One region of the Bradyrhizobium sp. I71 genome, then DNA from elsewhere that is predicted to be linked to it. Evidence: riboswitches for the same ligand, from Rfam matches in the RefSeq annotation. Region 1 holds a riboswitch; the other holds the start of a gene.

Region 1 (7,225 bases):
CAACTTCACTGCGCTCGCGATGGAACCGCAGGGACACATCGCGGGGACCGCCTCATCGCTTTACGGTTCGATCACGACGCTGATCGGGATCGTGGTCGGCATGGTGATCGGGCAGAGCTTCGACGGCACGCTGCTGCCCTTCTCGATCGGCTTCTTTCTGTCGACCCTCGCCGCGCTTGCGATCGTGCTGGTGGTCGAGAAGGGACGGCTGTTCAAGCCGCATCATCGCCCTGCCTAAACCATGATCCGGACGCTTCATCCCAATCGCATGGCGCTTTAGGGAACCACGCGCCGGCCTCGATGTTGTCCTGCAGCAATTCGAAAGGGCGCTGCAATGGAACTGGAACACCGCGAAGACCACGCCGAGGTAGAACGGCAGAAGACGGAACGTTCCGAACCGCGCGCTGAGCAGGCCACCTTGACCACGCCGCTTGCGAGCGAGGGGCTCGAAGGGGTACGCGATAGCCACTGCTGAGCACGACGCCTGCTCAGTCGCTCGCGCCGGCTGGCGCCGAAATCATCCGCAGCGCCGACGCGAAACCGACAAACGAAAACGGCGCCGCTGATGACAGCGGCGCCGCGTTCGTTGGCACGAAAGGGAGCGAGACGCACCCTTTGCCTACTCGGTCCTGTCCTACTCCGACTTGTCCATATTCCAGAACACCGGCGTCGCCGGACCGTCGATCACGCCGCTAATCGACTTCCGCCATGCGCTCGGACCCTGATACTGGCCGAGCGGCACATAGAGCACCTGATCGTAGACTTCCTTCTGGATCTCGACCGCGATCTTCTTCTGATCCTCCGCCGAGGTCGCGCGAACGAAGGCATCCTTGAGCTGCTCGACCTTGACGTCCTCCGCCCAGCCGAACCAGCCCCCCTTCTTGCCCTGCCCGCCGACGGCGACGTTGGAGATCGGGTTGACCACGTCGGCGCTGACCCAGTTCGTGATGAACATGTTCCAGCCGCCCTCCTTCGGGGACTTCTGGCTGGCGCGCCGGCTCACCACCGTCTGCCAGTCGGTGGCCTGCAGGTCGACCTTGAAGCCGGCTTCCCGCAGTTGCTGGGCCACCACGATCGGCTGAGCCTTCAGCGTCAACACGTCGCCCGGCGCCATGAGCACGACGGGTGTCCCGTCGTAGCCGGACTCGGCGAGCGCCTTCTTGGCCGCAGCAATGTCACCGCCCTTCGCGAGGGTCTCACCGCCAATGTCGGTCGCGAAAGGCGTGTCGCAGATGAAGATCGCGGCGCAGGTCTTGTAGTACTTGGGATCGCCGATCAGCGCATCGAGCACGTCCTTCTGCTTGACCGCCAGGAGTGCCGCGCGGCGAACCTTGACGTTGTCGAATGGCGGATGGAGGAAGTTCATCCGCGCACCCGTCTGGAATCCGAACTTGTTCAGGATCTCGGTTTTGAGCCCCTTGTCGGCTTCGATGGCGGGCAACATTTCAATGGCGGGATTTTCCATGAAATCGATGTCGCCCGACTGCAGCGCGTTCAACGCGGTCTGGGCGTCCGGCATGGTGATCCACTCGACGCGGTCCACCTTCACCACCTTGCCGCCGGCAGTCCAGCTCGCCGGCTCCTTGCGCGGCACGTAGTCGGTGTTCCTGACGTAGATCGATTTCACGCCGGGCTGGAATTCCGACGCCACGAACTTGAAGGGACCCGAGCCGATCTGCTCGGGGATCGGCTTGTCGGACGGCGTCTCGGCGAGACGCTTCGGCATCATGAAGGCAACGCGCGAGGACGGCTTGCCGATGGAATCGAGCACCAGGCCGTAGGGCTCCTTCAGCTTCAGCGTGATGGTCCTGGCGTCGGTCGCCTCGATGCTCGCGGTGAAGTCCATGAGCTTCTGGCCCATGCCGTCGACCGCGGCCCAGCGCTTCAGCGAAGCGACGCAGTCTTCCGCCGTCACCGGCGCACCGTCATGCCACTTCAGGCCGTCGCGCAGCGTGAAGGTATAGGTGAGCTTGTCGTCGGAAATCTTCCAGTCCGCCATCTGCGGCTGGATCTTGAAGTTCGAATCCGTCGCGATCAGCGTGTCGAAGATCATGTAGCCATGATCACGCGAGATGTAGGCGCTCGTGTAGATCGGATCGAGGACGCGCAGATCCGAGTGCATCACGGCGGTAATGGTCTTGCCCGCAGCAAGAACTGGCGAGCCCAGAGCCGAAAGCGCGACGACCGAAAGCGCAAGTCTGGAGGCGAACGCGCAACGCCCCCTCATGAGTTGGAACATCGGGCTCCCCTGGACTCTTTCCTGGCGGGCGGCGCCGCTGATATCAGCGGCGCCGCGTGGCGATCCGGACGAAGGTCGCGGCGAGAACGCCTCGCCTACTCCGACTTGCTGACGTTCCAGAACAGCGGCGTCGCCGGACCGTCGAGCAGGCCGGTCAGCGATTTGCGCCAGCCGCTCGGCAGGAGATACTGCCCCAGCGGGATGTAGATCACCTGATCGTACGCCTCCTGCTGGATCTCGGCCGCGATCTTCTTCTGCTCGTCGAGCGAGGATGCGCGGACGAAAGCGTCCTTGAGCTGCTCGATCTTGGGGTCTTCGGCCCAGCCGAACCAGCCCTTCTTGCCCTGGCCGCCGATCGAGAGATTGGCGATCGGGTTGGCAACGTCGGCCGCGACCCAGTTGGTGAAGAACATGTTCCAGCCGCCCTCCTTCGGCGGCTTCTGGCTGGCGCGGCGGCTCACCACCGTCTGCCAGTCAGTCGCTTGCAGGTCGACCTTGAAGCCGGCCTCGCGCAGCAGCTGGGCTGCAACGATCGGCTGCGCCTTGAGCGTCGTGACGTCGCCGGGCGCCATGATCACGATCGGTGTGCCGTCGTAGCCGGACTCGGCAAGCGCCTTCTTGGCTGCGGCCATGCCGTTGCCCTTGATGAGAGTCTCGGCGCCGACGTCGGTCGCGAGCGGCGTATCGCACACGAAGAAGGCGCCGCAGATCTTCTGATATTTGGCGTTGCCGACGAGTGCATCGAGAACGTCCTTCTGGTTCATCGCCAGCAGGGCAGCTCGCCGCACCTTCACGTTGTCGAACGGCGGATGCAGGAAGTTCATGCGGCCGAGCGTCTGGAAACCGAACTTGTTGGAGACCTCGATCGTGAGCTCCTTGTTGGCTTCCAGCACCGGCAGCATGTCGAACGGCAGGTTCTCCATGAAGTCGATGTCGCCAGACTGCAGCGCGTTCACTGCGGTCTGCGAGTCCGGCATGGTGATCCACTCGACGCGATCCACCTTCACCACCTTGCCGCCGGAGGTCCAGCTCGCCGGCTCCTTGCGCGGCACGTAGTCGGTGTTCTTGACGTAGACCGCCTTCACGCCGGGCTGGAATTCCGATGCCACGAACTTGAAGGGACCCGAGCCGATCTGCTCCGGGATCTGCTTGTCCGGCGGCGTCTCGGCGAGGCGCTTCGGCATCATGAAGGCGACGCGCGAGGACGGCTTGCCGATGGAATCGAGCACGAGGCCGTAGGGCTCCTTCAGCTTCAGCGTGATGGTCTTGGCGTCGGTCGCCTCGATGCTCGCGGTGAAGTCCATGAGCTTCTGGCCCATGCCGTCGACCGCGGCCCAGCGCTTCAGCGAAGCAACGCAGTCTTCCGCCGTCACCGGCGCACCGTCATGCCATTTCAGGCCGTCGCGCAGCGTGAAGGTATAGGTGAGCTTGTCGTCGGAGATCTTCCAGTCCGCCATCTGCGGCTGGATCTTGAAGCTCGAATCCGGCGCCACCAGCGTGTCGTAAACCATGTAGCCATGGTCGCGCGTGATGTAGGCCGTGGTGAAGATCGGGTCGATGATGCGCAGATCCGAATGCATCACCGCCGTGATGGTCTTGCCGGCCGCAAGCACTGGCGAGGCCAGCGCGGTCGAAAGCGCGACGACCGACAGCGCAAGTTTGGAGGCGAACGCGCGACGCCCCCGGCGCATGAAGTGGAACATAGAAAGTTCTCCTGACGTGAAACTGTTCAAAGGCAGGTCATTGGTTGAGCATGCGGTTCATTCGTTGGGCGAACTAACCTCATGCAATGCCTTTATCTTTTTGAGACTTGCAGACAGTGCCGAGCGCGTCAATCCGGTTTCGTCGCAGCCCCTCACGGCGCGCGCACGGGCTCCACAAAGATCGGTTTGGCTCTACAACACCCTCCGCTTGTCCTGCCCCGCGCCGATGCAATGCGCGTTCCATCTTTCGAAGCTTGAGAGACATTGAGATGAATCCTGCCAATCTTCCCTTTGATTCCGAGGCGATGCTCGAGGGCCTGCGCGGCTGGGTCGAATGCGAGAGTCCGACCTGGGATGCAGGCGCCGTGGACCGCATGCTCGATATCGCGGCGCGGGATATGGCGATCATGGGTGCGACGATCGAGCGCATTGCCGGCCGCCAGGGCTTTGGTGGCGTCATCCGCGCGCGCTTTCCTCATCCCAAGCAGGGCGAGCCGGGCATCCTGATCGCCGGACACATGGATACCGTTCATCCGGTCGGCACCATCGAGAAGCTGAAATGGCGGCGCGAGGGCAACAAGTGCTATGGCCCCGGCATCTACGATATGAAGGGCGGCAATTACCTCTCGCTGGAAGCGATACGGCAACTGGCGCGCGCCTCGTTCACCACACCGCTGCCGATCACCGTGCTGTTCACGCCGGATGAGGAAGTCGGCACGCCTTCGACGCGGGACATCATCGAGGCGGAAGCGGCGCGCAACAAATACGTGCTGGTGCCGGAGCCCGGCCGCGCCGACAACGGCGTCACGACCGGACGCTACGCCATCGCGCGCTTCAATCTCGAGGCGACGGGACGGCCGAGCCACGCCGGCGCCACGTTGTCGGCCGGACGCTCGGCGATCCGCGAGATGGCGCGGCAGATCCTCGCGATCGACGCGATGACGACGGAGGACTGCACCTTCTCGGTCGGCGTCGTCCACGGCGGACAATGGGTCAATTGCGTTGCGACGACCGCAACCGGCGAAGCGCTCTCCATGGCCAAGCGTCAGGCCGATCTTGACCGCGGTGTCGAGAGGATGCTGGCGCTGTCGGGCACCACCAACGACGTCACGTTCAAGGTCACGCGCGGCGTGACGCGTCCGGTTTGGGAGCCGGATGCGGGTACCATGGCGCTCTATGAGAAGGCGCGCGGCATCGCCAAATCGCTCGGCGCGGAATTACCGCATGCCAGCTCCGGCGGCGGCTCCGACGGCAACTTCACCGGCGCGATGGGAATTCCCACGCTCGACGGCCTCGGTGTCCGCGGCGGCAATGGCCACACGCTGGAGGAGTTCATCGAGGTCGATAGCCTGGTCGAGCGCGGCCGGCTGATGGCAGGTCTGCTGGCGACTCTGGAGTAATTGAATCGAATTTGCACTGCACAATACGTCGGCAGTCACGGTCGAAATTTAGCCTTGTCTAAAAATGAGGCGTATCGTACTGCTCGGCCGTCCACGCGATGATGCGGGAGAGATCGCAGCGAAGGCTTTCGGCCTTCGTCGCGGCGCCGACGGAGCAACCGCCCCGGAAACTCTCAGGCAAAAGGACCGTTTCGTCAGGACGATCTGGAGAGAGGCGGCGCGATTTCAGGCAATCGTGACGTCCACCGAAGGGGATAGTCCGTTGCGAGATCCGCAGCGGATCAAGCTCTCAGGTAACCGTGACAGATGGGGCGCCGCCAACGGCCTTACGGCCGGCGGTCCGCCGACTCTAACTCACGGGAGCCCCGAACTTCACCATGACCCATATTGCCATCATCGGCGCCGGCATCACCGGCGTCACGACCGCCTATGCCCTGCTCGAACGCGGCTACAAGGTGACGGTGCTCGACAAGCACCGCTACGCCGCGATGGAGACGTCCTTCGCCAATGGCGGGCAGCTCTCCGCATCGAACGCCGAAGTGTGGAACAGCACGGCGACGATCCTGAAGGGCTTGCGCTGGATGTTTCGGCGCGACGCGCCGCTGCTGATGAACCCGCGGCCGAACTGGCACAAATATTCGTGGATGAGCGAGTTCGTCGCCAACATCGGCAACTACCGCGCCAACACCATCGAGACCACGCGGCTCGCGATCGAAGCGCGCAGGTATCTGTTCGACATCGCGGCGCGCGAAGGAATCGACTTCGATCTCGAACGCCGCGGCATCCTCCACATCTATCGTGACAAGGCCGGCTTCGAATCCGGTCTGCGCGTCAACGCGCTGCTGCAGGAAGGCGGCCTCGACCGCCGCCCGGTGACGTCGGAGGAAATCCGCAGCATCGAGCCGACACTGCGCAAGGACTATTATGGCGGCTTCTACACGCCGTCGGATGCGACCGGCGATATCCACAAGTTCACCCGCGGCCTGGCGGAAGCCTGCAAGCGGCGTGGCGCGACCTTCATCCACGAGGCCAATATCGATTCGATCGCACGTGCCGGCAGCGGCTTCGTCATCGGCTGGGCCGATCTGGCCGCGAGCGATGCCGTCGCGGCCGCGCGCGGCGCACTGAACGCGGACGGCGTCGTGGTCTGCGCGGGCGTTGCGAGCCGTCACTTCGCCGCCCTGCTGGACGAGCGCGTCAACGTCTATCCGGTGAAGGGCTACTCGATCACCGTGCAGCTCGACACCGCCGAAAGCCGCAACGCCACCCCGACGGTGAGCCTGCTCGACGAGGCCGCCAAGATCGTCACCAGCCGGCTCGGCGCCGATCGTTTTCGCGTCGCCGGCACCGCCGAATTCAACGACTTCAATCGCGACATCCGCGCCGACCGCGTGCAGCCGCTGATCGACTGGGTGCGCAACAACTTCCCCGCCGTCGAAACGTCGCGCGTCGTGCCGTGGGCCGGGCTGCGCCCGATGATGCCGAACATGATGCCGGTCGTGCGCGCCGGGCGGATACCGGGCGTGTTCTTCAACACCGGCCACGGCCATCTCGGCTGGACTCTGTCGGCCGCGACGGCGCAGATGATCGCCCAGACCATCGACGGCTGGCGCGGCCTCAACGCTCCGCCGACGGTCCCTTCACTTGGGGTTGAGCGTGAACTGCGACATGCATCCTGAGTGGTCGATATCGGAGACATGCCGGCCTCTTGCTACGGCGCAGCCCTTGGCACACAATTTGCCCTAAGAGGACGGCGTCTCCGAGCGGCCTTTCCAGCCCAAGTGATAGGCATGATAGACACGACAGAGTTCACGGGAGCCTCAGGGCTCCACACGTTCCGTAGCCGGAGATAAGTGCATGCTGGGTTATCTTATTCGCCGCGT
Region 2 (7,225 bases), 140 kb from region 1:
CTTGCGCTGGGTGTGCCCCGCCACCGTCCACAGCCGCGCCGCATATTCCAGCGCGAACACGATCACGGACAGGACGGTGATGCCTGCGAACAGCGTGCCGAACTGCGCATCGAACTCCGGCACCGAGGCGAGGATCATCGCGGCCACATTGAGCACGATGACCCCAATGATCAGCTGGATGAAGCGCGACCCGACCGAATAGGCCAGCGGATCGTGCTCCAGCAAATCGTACAGGCGATCCCGAAATTCGGGATCGCGAAGCCCACGTCCGCGCGGAACGGGGGCCATGGCGACTTAAGCGCCCGCCATCGCTTTTTCGATCGCGGTGAGCGCGGCCGCCGCCTTGGCGCCGTCGGGGCCGCCGGCCTGGGCCATGTCGGGCCGGCCGCCGCCGCCCTTGCCGCCGAGCGCCTCGGAGGCGATGCGCACGAGGTTCACGGCGTTGAAGCGCGCGGTGAGGTCCTGCGTGACGCCGACGACCACACCGGCCTTGCCGTCCTCGGTGACGCCGACGATGGCGACGACGCCGGAGCCGATCTGCTTCTTGCCGTCGTCGGCGAGGCTCTTGAGATCCTTCATCTCGATGCCTTCCACCGCGCGCGCCATCAGCTTGACGTCGCCGACCTCGCGCACGCTTGAGGCTGCGCCGTTGCCGGCGGAGGCGCCGCCGCCCATCGCGAGCTTCTTGCGGGCGTCGGAGAGCTCGCGCTCGAGCTTCTTGCGCTCCTCCATCAGCGCGGCAATGCGGGCCGGCACGTCGTCGAGGGAGGTGCGCAGCTCGTTCGCCGCGGTCTTCGCCAGCGCCATGGTGTCGTTGGCGTGCCTGCGCGCGTAATTGCCGGTCAGCGCCTCGATGCGGCGCACGCCGGATGCGACCGCGCTCTCGCCCGTCAGCGTGATCAGGCCGATATCGCCGGTGCGCTTGACGTGGGTGCCGCCGCAGAGCTCGACCGACCAGCCGAGCGCGTTGGCGCCGCGCTCGCGCGCGGTCCTGCCCATCGAGACGACGCGGACCTCGTCACCGTATTTCTCGCCGAACAGCGCGCGTGCACCGGCCTCGCGGGCCTCGTCCACGCCCATGATCCGCGTGGTGACCTCGTCGTTCTCCAGCACCACGTCGTTGGCGATGTCCTCGACGCGGGCGAGCTCCTCCGCCGTGATTGGCTTCGGATGCACGAAGTCGAAACGCAGGCGGTCGGGTGCGACCATCGAGCCGCGCTGGGCGATGTGGTCGCCGAGCACCTGGCGCAGCGCCTCGTGGATGAGATGCGTCGCCGAGTGATGGGCGCGGATCGAGGAGCGCCGCGAATGATCGACCTCGAGCTGCAGCGCGGTGCCGAGCCTGATTTCGCCGCTCTCGACCGTGCCGATGTGAACGAAGAAATCGCCGAGCTTCTTCTGCGTGTCGGTGACGCGGAACTTGACGCCGCCCTCACCCGTCAGCACGCCGGTGTCGCCGACCTGGCCGCCGGACTCCGCATAGAACGGCGTCTGGTTGAGCACGATCGCGCCCGTCTCGCCGGCCTTGAGGCTGGCAACTTCGTGGCCGTCCTTGACCAGCGCGGACACTACGCCTTCGGCGCTCTCGGTCTCGTAGCCCAGGAATTCGGTCGCACCCAGCTTCTCGCGCAGCGGGAACCAGATCGCCTCGGAAGCCGCCTCGCCCGAGCCCTTCCAGGACTCGCGCGCCTTCACCTTCTGGCGCTCCATCGCATCCGTGAACGCCGCCTGGTCGACGCCGATGCCGCGCGACTTCAACGCGTCCTGCGTCAGGTCCAGCGGGAAGCCGTAGGTGTCGTAGAGCGTGAAGGCGACGTCGCCGTCGAACATGTCGCCCTTCTTCAGGCCGGCCGACTTCTCGTCGAGGATGGCAAGGCCGCGCGACAGCGTCTTGCGGAAGCGGGTCTCTTCCAGCCGCAGCGTTTCCTCGATCAGATTCTCCGCGCGCATCAGGTCGGGATAGGCCTGGCCCATCTCGCGCACCAGCGCCCAGACCAGCCGGTGCATCAGCGGCTCCTTGGCGCCCAGCAGCTGCGCATGGCGCATGGCACGGCGCATGATCCGGCGCAGCACGTAGCCGCGGCCCTCGTTCGAGGGCAGCACGCCGTCGGCGACGAGGAACGCGGAGGAGCGCAGATGGTCGGCGATGACGCGGAACGAGGCCACGGTCTGCTCGCTCGGCCCGGTGCCGAGCGCGGACGCCGTCGCATCGATCAGGTTCTTGAACAGGTCGGTCTCGAACACGCTCTCGACGCCCTGGAGGATGCAGGCCATCCGCTCCAGGCCCATGCCGGTGTCGATCGAGGGACGCGGCAGCGGCTGGCGCTCCTCCTTCGTCACCTGCTCGAACTGCATGAACACGAGATTCCAGAATTCGAGGAAGCGGTCGCCGTCCTCCTCCGGCGAGCCCGGAGGCCCGCCCCAGATGTGCTCGCCGCGGTCGATGAAGATCTCCGAGCACGGGCCGCACGGGCCGGTGTCGCCCATCGCCCAGAAATTGTCCGAGGTCGGGATGCGGATGATGCGGTCTTCGGAGAAGCCGGCGATCTTCTTCCACAGGCCCGCCGCCTCGTCGTCGGTGTGATAGACCGTGACGAGCAGCTTGTCCTTCTTCAGCCCGAACTCGGTGGTGATCAGCTTCCAGGCAAGCTCGATCGCGCGCTCCTTGAAATAGTCGCCGAACGAGAAATTGCCGAGCATCTCGAAGAAGGTGAGATGGCGCGCGGTGTAGCCGACATTGTCGAGGTCGTTGTGCTTGCCGCCGGCGCGCACGCATTTCTGCGAGGTGGTGGCGCGCTGATAGGGCCGCTTCTCCACGCCGGTGAAGACGTTCTTGAACTGCACCATGCCGGCATTGGTGAACATCAACGTGGGGTCGTTGCGCGGCACCAATGGCGAGGACGGCACGATCTCGTGGCCGTTCTCGGCAAAGAAGTTCAGAAAGGTCGACCTGATCTCGTTGACGCCGCTCATGTTCATCCAATCGGGTGTGCTTGGACCCGCTTCCTGCCATCCAAACCAGAGGTTAGGGCTGATATCTGCGGGCCAAAGCGCTTTTAGACAAGGCCTGCTTCAGTGTCCAGAAACTGTGCAAGGAGATCAGAGGGTTGCCGCAGGCGCGCAATCCCGGTTGAAAAGGCGAAACCGCCGCGTTGACAGGCTTGGCCGGCCTGTGGTCTGTAACCATCTATATCGTACGGCCACGTCGGGAGAGACCGGCTTTACTGCCGGCGCCGAAGGAGCAACCGCCCCGGAAACTCTCAGGCAAAAGGACCGCGTGGCTTTGACAGCATCTGGAAAGAGGCGCCGACGGGCCTAAGAACCCGGGTGGCGTCCGCCGACGGGATAATACTCTCAGGCACAGCGACAGATGGGGCTTCGACAGGTTGGCCCGGGGAATTGTCCCCGGGGAACCGCCGAGGACCCCTGTGATGCCAGTACCCGACGACCAGAAATCTCTCCGACATACGCCCCTCCACGCCCTGCATGTGTCCCTCGGCGGCAAGATGGTGCCGTTCGCCGGCTATGACATGCCCGTGCAGTACCCTGCGGGCGTGCTGAAGGAGCACCTCCATACGCGCGCCGCGGCCGGGCTGTTCGACGTCTCCCATATGGGCCAGCTCGCGCTCCGGCCGAAGTCGGGCAAGGTCGAGGACGCCGCCCGTGCGCTGGAACGGCTGGTGCCGCAGGACATCGCGGCGATCGCGCCCAACCGGCAGCGCTACGCCCAGTTCACCAATGCGGACGGCGGCATCCTCGACGATCTCATGGTCGCCAATTTCGGCGATCACCTGTTCCTGGTCGTCAACGCCGCCTGCAAGGACGCGGACGAGGCGCATCTTCGCGCGCACCTCGCGGACGACTGCGTCATCGATTCTCTTGCCGACCGCGCGCTGATCGCGCTGCAGGGCCCGAAGGCGGAAGCGGCGCTGGCGAAATTGTGTGCAGAGGCGCCGTCCATGACATTCATGGATGCCGGCCCGCATGAGGTCGCCGGCATCAAATGCTTCGTCTCGCGCTCCGGCTATACCGGCGAGGACGGCTTCGAAATCTCCGTTCCCGCTGCGGACGCCGAGCGCCTGACCAGGACGCTGCTCGAAAACCCGGACGTGCTGCCAATCGGCCTCGGCGCCCGCGACAGCCTGCGGCTCGAAGCCGGGCTTTGCCTGTACGGCCACGACATCGACACCGCGACAACGCCGGTCGAGGCCGCGCTGGAATGGTCGGTGCAGAAGAGCCGCCGCAGCGGCGGGATTCGCGCTGGCGGCTTTCCCGGCGCCGAGAAAATCCTCGCCCATTTCGACAACGGCGCGTCCCGCCGCCGCGTCGGCCTGCGTGCCGAGGGCCGCGCGCCGGTGCGCGAGGGCGCGCCGCTGTTTGCGGATCCGGCCGCAGGCGAGCCGATCGGCAAGGTCACCTCGGGCGGTTTCGGCCCGAGCCTGAATGCGCCGGTCGCGATGGGCTATGTGCCCACGAATCTGAGCGCGCTCGGCACGAAACTCTTCGCCGAGGTGCGCGGCCAGCGCCTGCCGCTCGCAGTCGCCGCCATGCCCTTCGTGAAAAACACCTACAAACGCTGAGGACAAGACAATGACCACGACGCTGTACACCTCCGACCATGAATGGCTCGCGATCGACGGCGACGTCGCCACCGTCGGCATCACCGATTACGCTCAGCAGCAGCTCGGCGACGTCGTGTTCGTCGAATTGCCCAAGGTCGGCCGGAGCTTGAAGAAGGCCGAGGCCGCCGCCGTCGTGGAATCGGTGAAGGCCGCCTCCGACGTCTACGCGCCTGTTACGGGCGAAGTGCTCGAGGCCAACGAGGCGCTCGCCGCCGAGCCGGCGCTGGTGAACTCGGATGCGCAGGGCGCGGCCTGGTTCTTCAAGATCAAGATGGCAGACAAGAGCGAGCTCGGCAGCCTCATGGATGAAGCCGCCTACAAGGCCCATACGGCTTAACGAGGATGGAGCAAGCGATGACCGCGCACCGCAAATCCAACGGCGACACCGCCGCCTCTTTCGTCCGCCGCCACATCGGCCCCTCGGCGCGCGACGTCACCGCAATGCTCGAGGCCGTCGGCGCGAAAAGCGTCGACGCGCTGATGGCGGAGACGCTGCCGGCGTCGATCCGGCAGGCCGCCCCGCTCGATCTCGGCAAGCCGCTCAGCGAAACCGAGGCGATCGCGCATATGGGCGAGCTCGCAGCCCAGAACCAGGTCTTCACCTCGCTGATCGGCCAAGGCTATTCCGGCACGATCCTGCCCGCCGTCATCCAGCGCAACATCCTGGAGAATCCGGCCTGGTACACGGCCTATACGCCCTACCAGCCCGAGATCAGCCAGGGCCGACTGGAGGCGCTGTTCAACTTCCAGACCATGATCTGCGACCTCACCGGGCTCGACGTCGCCAACGCCTCGCTGCTCGACGAGGCCACCGCCGCCGCCGAAGCCATGGCGCTCGCGGAGCGGCACTCGCAGGTCAAGGCGAAGGCTTTCTTCGTCGACAAGGACGTGCATCCGCAGACGCTGGCCGTGATGCGGACCCGCGCCGAGCCGCTGGGCTGGACCCTGATCGTCGGCGATCCCCTCACCGATCTCGACAAGGCGGACGTGCTTGGCGCGCTGCTGCAATATCCGGGCTCCTCGGGCGCATTGCGCGACCTCAGGCCCGCGATATCAGCGCTGAAGGCCAAGGGCGCGCTCGCGATTCTCGCCGCCGATCTCTTGGCGCTGACGCTGATCGCCTCGCCCGGCGAGCTCGGGGCCGATATCGCCATCGGCTCGGCGCAGCGTTTTGGCGTGCCGATGGGCTATGGCGGACCGCATGCGGCCTATATGGCGGTGCGCGATGCGCTGAAGCGCTCGCTGCCCGGCCGCATCGTCGGCCTCTCCGTGGATTCCCGCGGCATGCCGGCCTACCGCCTCGCGCTGCAGACGCGCGAGCAGCACATCCGCCGCGAGAAGGCGACCTCCAACATCTGCACCGCGCAGGTGCTGCTCGCCGTGATCGCCTCGATGTATGCGGTCTATCACGGCCCCGAGGGGCTCTCGCAGATCGCGCGCAACGTCCACCGCCGCACCGCCGTGCTCGCGAGCGGCCTGCGCAAGCTCGGCTTTGCGCCGCAGTCCGAGAACTTCTTCGACACGCTCAGCGTCGATGCCGGCGCCAGGCGCGCCGAGATCGTCGCGCGTGCCGCGGCCGAACAGATCAATCTCGGCATCGGTGACACCGCACTGCGCATCGCGCTCGACGAGACCACGACGCCTGCGACGGTGGAAGCGGTCTGGCGCGCCTTCGGCGGCACCTTCGCTTATGCCGAGATCGACGCCGGGACGCGCGAGGCGCTGCCGGAGACGCTGAAGCGCACCACCCCGTTCCTCACTCATCCGGTCTTCCACGCGCATCGCTCGGAGACCGAGATGCTGCGCTACATGCGCAAGCTCAGCGATCGCGATCTCGCGCTCGACCGCGCCATGATCCCGCTCGGCTCCTGCACCATGAAGCTGAACGCGACCACCGAGATGATGCCGCTGACCTGGCCGGAGTTTGCGACGCTGCACCCGTTCGTGCCGCGCGAGCAGGCCGCCGGCTACCACGCGCTGTTCGCGCGGCTGGAAAAGTGGCTGTGCGACATCACCGGCTATGACGCGATCTCGCTGCAGCCGAATTCGGGCGCGCAGGGCGAATATGCCGGGCTGCTCGCGATCCGCGGCTATCACGCCGCGCGCGGACAGAGCCACCGCAAGATCTGCCTGATCCCCTCCTCCGCCCACGGCACCAACCCGGCTTCGGCCGCGATGGCCGGCATGGACGTGGTGGTGGTCGCCTGCGAGAAGAACGGCGACGTCGACGTCAATGATCTCCGCGCCAAGGCAGAGAAGCATTCGAACGACCTCGCCGCAGTCATGATCACCTATCCCTCGACGCATGGCGTGTTCGAGGAGCACATCCGCGAGATCTGCGACATCGTCCACGCCCATGGCGGCCAGGTGTATCTCGACGGCGCCAATCTCAACGCCCAGGTCGGCCTGAGCAGACCGGGCGATTACGGCGCCGATGTCAGCCATCTCAACCTGCACAAGACCTTCTGCATCCCGCATGGCGGCGGCGGTCCCGGCATGGGCCCGATCGGCGTCAAGGCGCATCTTGCGTCGTTCCTGCCGGGTCATCCGGCAACGAATGCCGAAGCACCGGTCGGCCCGGTCTCGGCCGCGCCGTTCGGCTC

Evidence for each region. A riboswitch is a leader RNA that binds a small molecule or an ion and turns the genes downstream of it on or off. The one in region 1 is predicted to bind glycine.
Region 2: it holds a riboswitch for glycine, as region 1 does, so the genes downstream of both, gcvT (glycine cleavage system aminomethyltransferase GcvT) here and FJV43_RS04105 (D-amino acid dehydrogenase) in region 1, are expected to answer to the same signal.

What each region holds. Positions count from the first base shown of each region.
Region 1 covers NZ_CP059398.1:810,004-817,228, forward strand. The annotation lists gene FJV43_RS04085 (multidrug effflux MFS transporter) at 1-238, shown strand, start outside; gene FJV43_RS04090 (ABC transporter substrate-binding protein) at 635-2,239, opposite strand; gene FJV43_RS04095 (ABC transporter substrate-binding protein) at 2,335-3,942, opposite strand; gene FJV43_RS04100 (M20/M25/M40 family metallo-hydrolase) at 4,212-5,342, shown strand; glycine riboswitch at 5,437-5,541, shown strand; glycine riboswitch at 5,545-5,650, shown strand; gene FJV43_RS04105 (D-amino acid dehydrogenase) at 5,720-7,021, shown strand; gene FJV43_RS04110 (ABC transporter permease) at 7,200-7,225, shown strand, end outside.
Region 2 covers NZ_CP059398.1:951,487-958,711, forward strand. The annotation lists gene FJV43_RS04795 (cyclic nucleotide-gated ion channel) at 1-288, opposite strand, end outside; gene alaS (alanine--tRNA ligase) at 295-2,973, opposite strand; glycine riboswitch at 3,197-3,285, shown strand; gene gcvT (glycine cleavage system aminomethyltransferase GcvT) at 3,432-4,580, shown strand; gene gcvH (glycine cleavage system protein GcvH) at 4,591-4,959, shown strand; gene gcvP (aminomethyl-transferring glycine dehydrogenase) at 4,977-7,225, shown strand, end outside.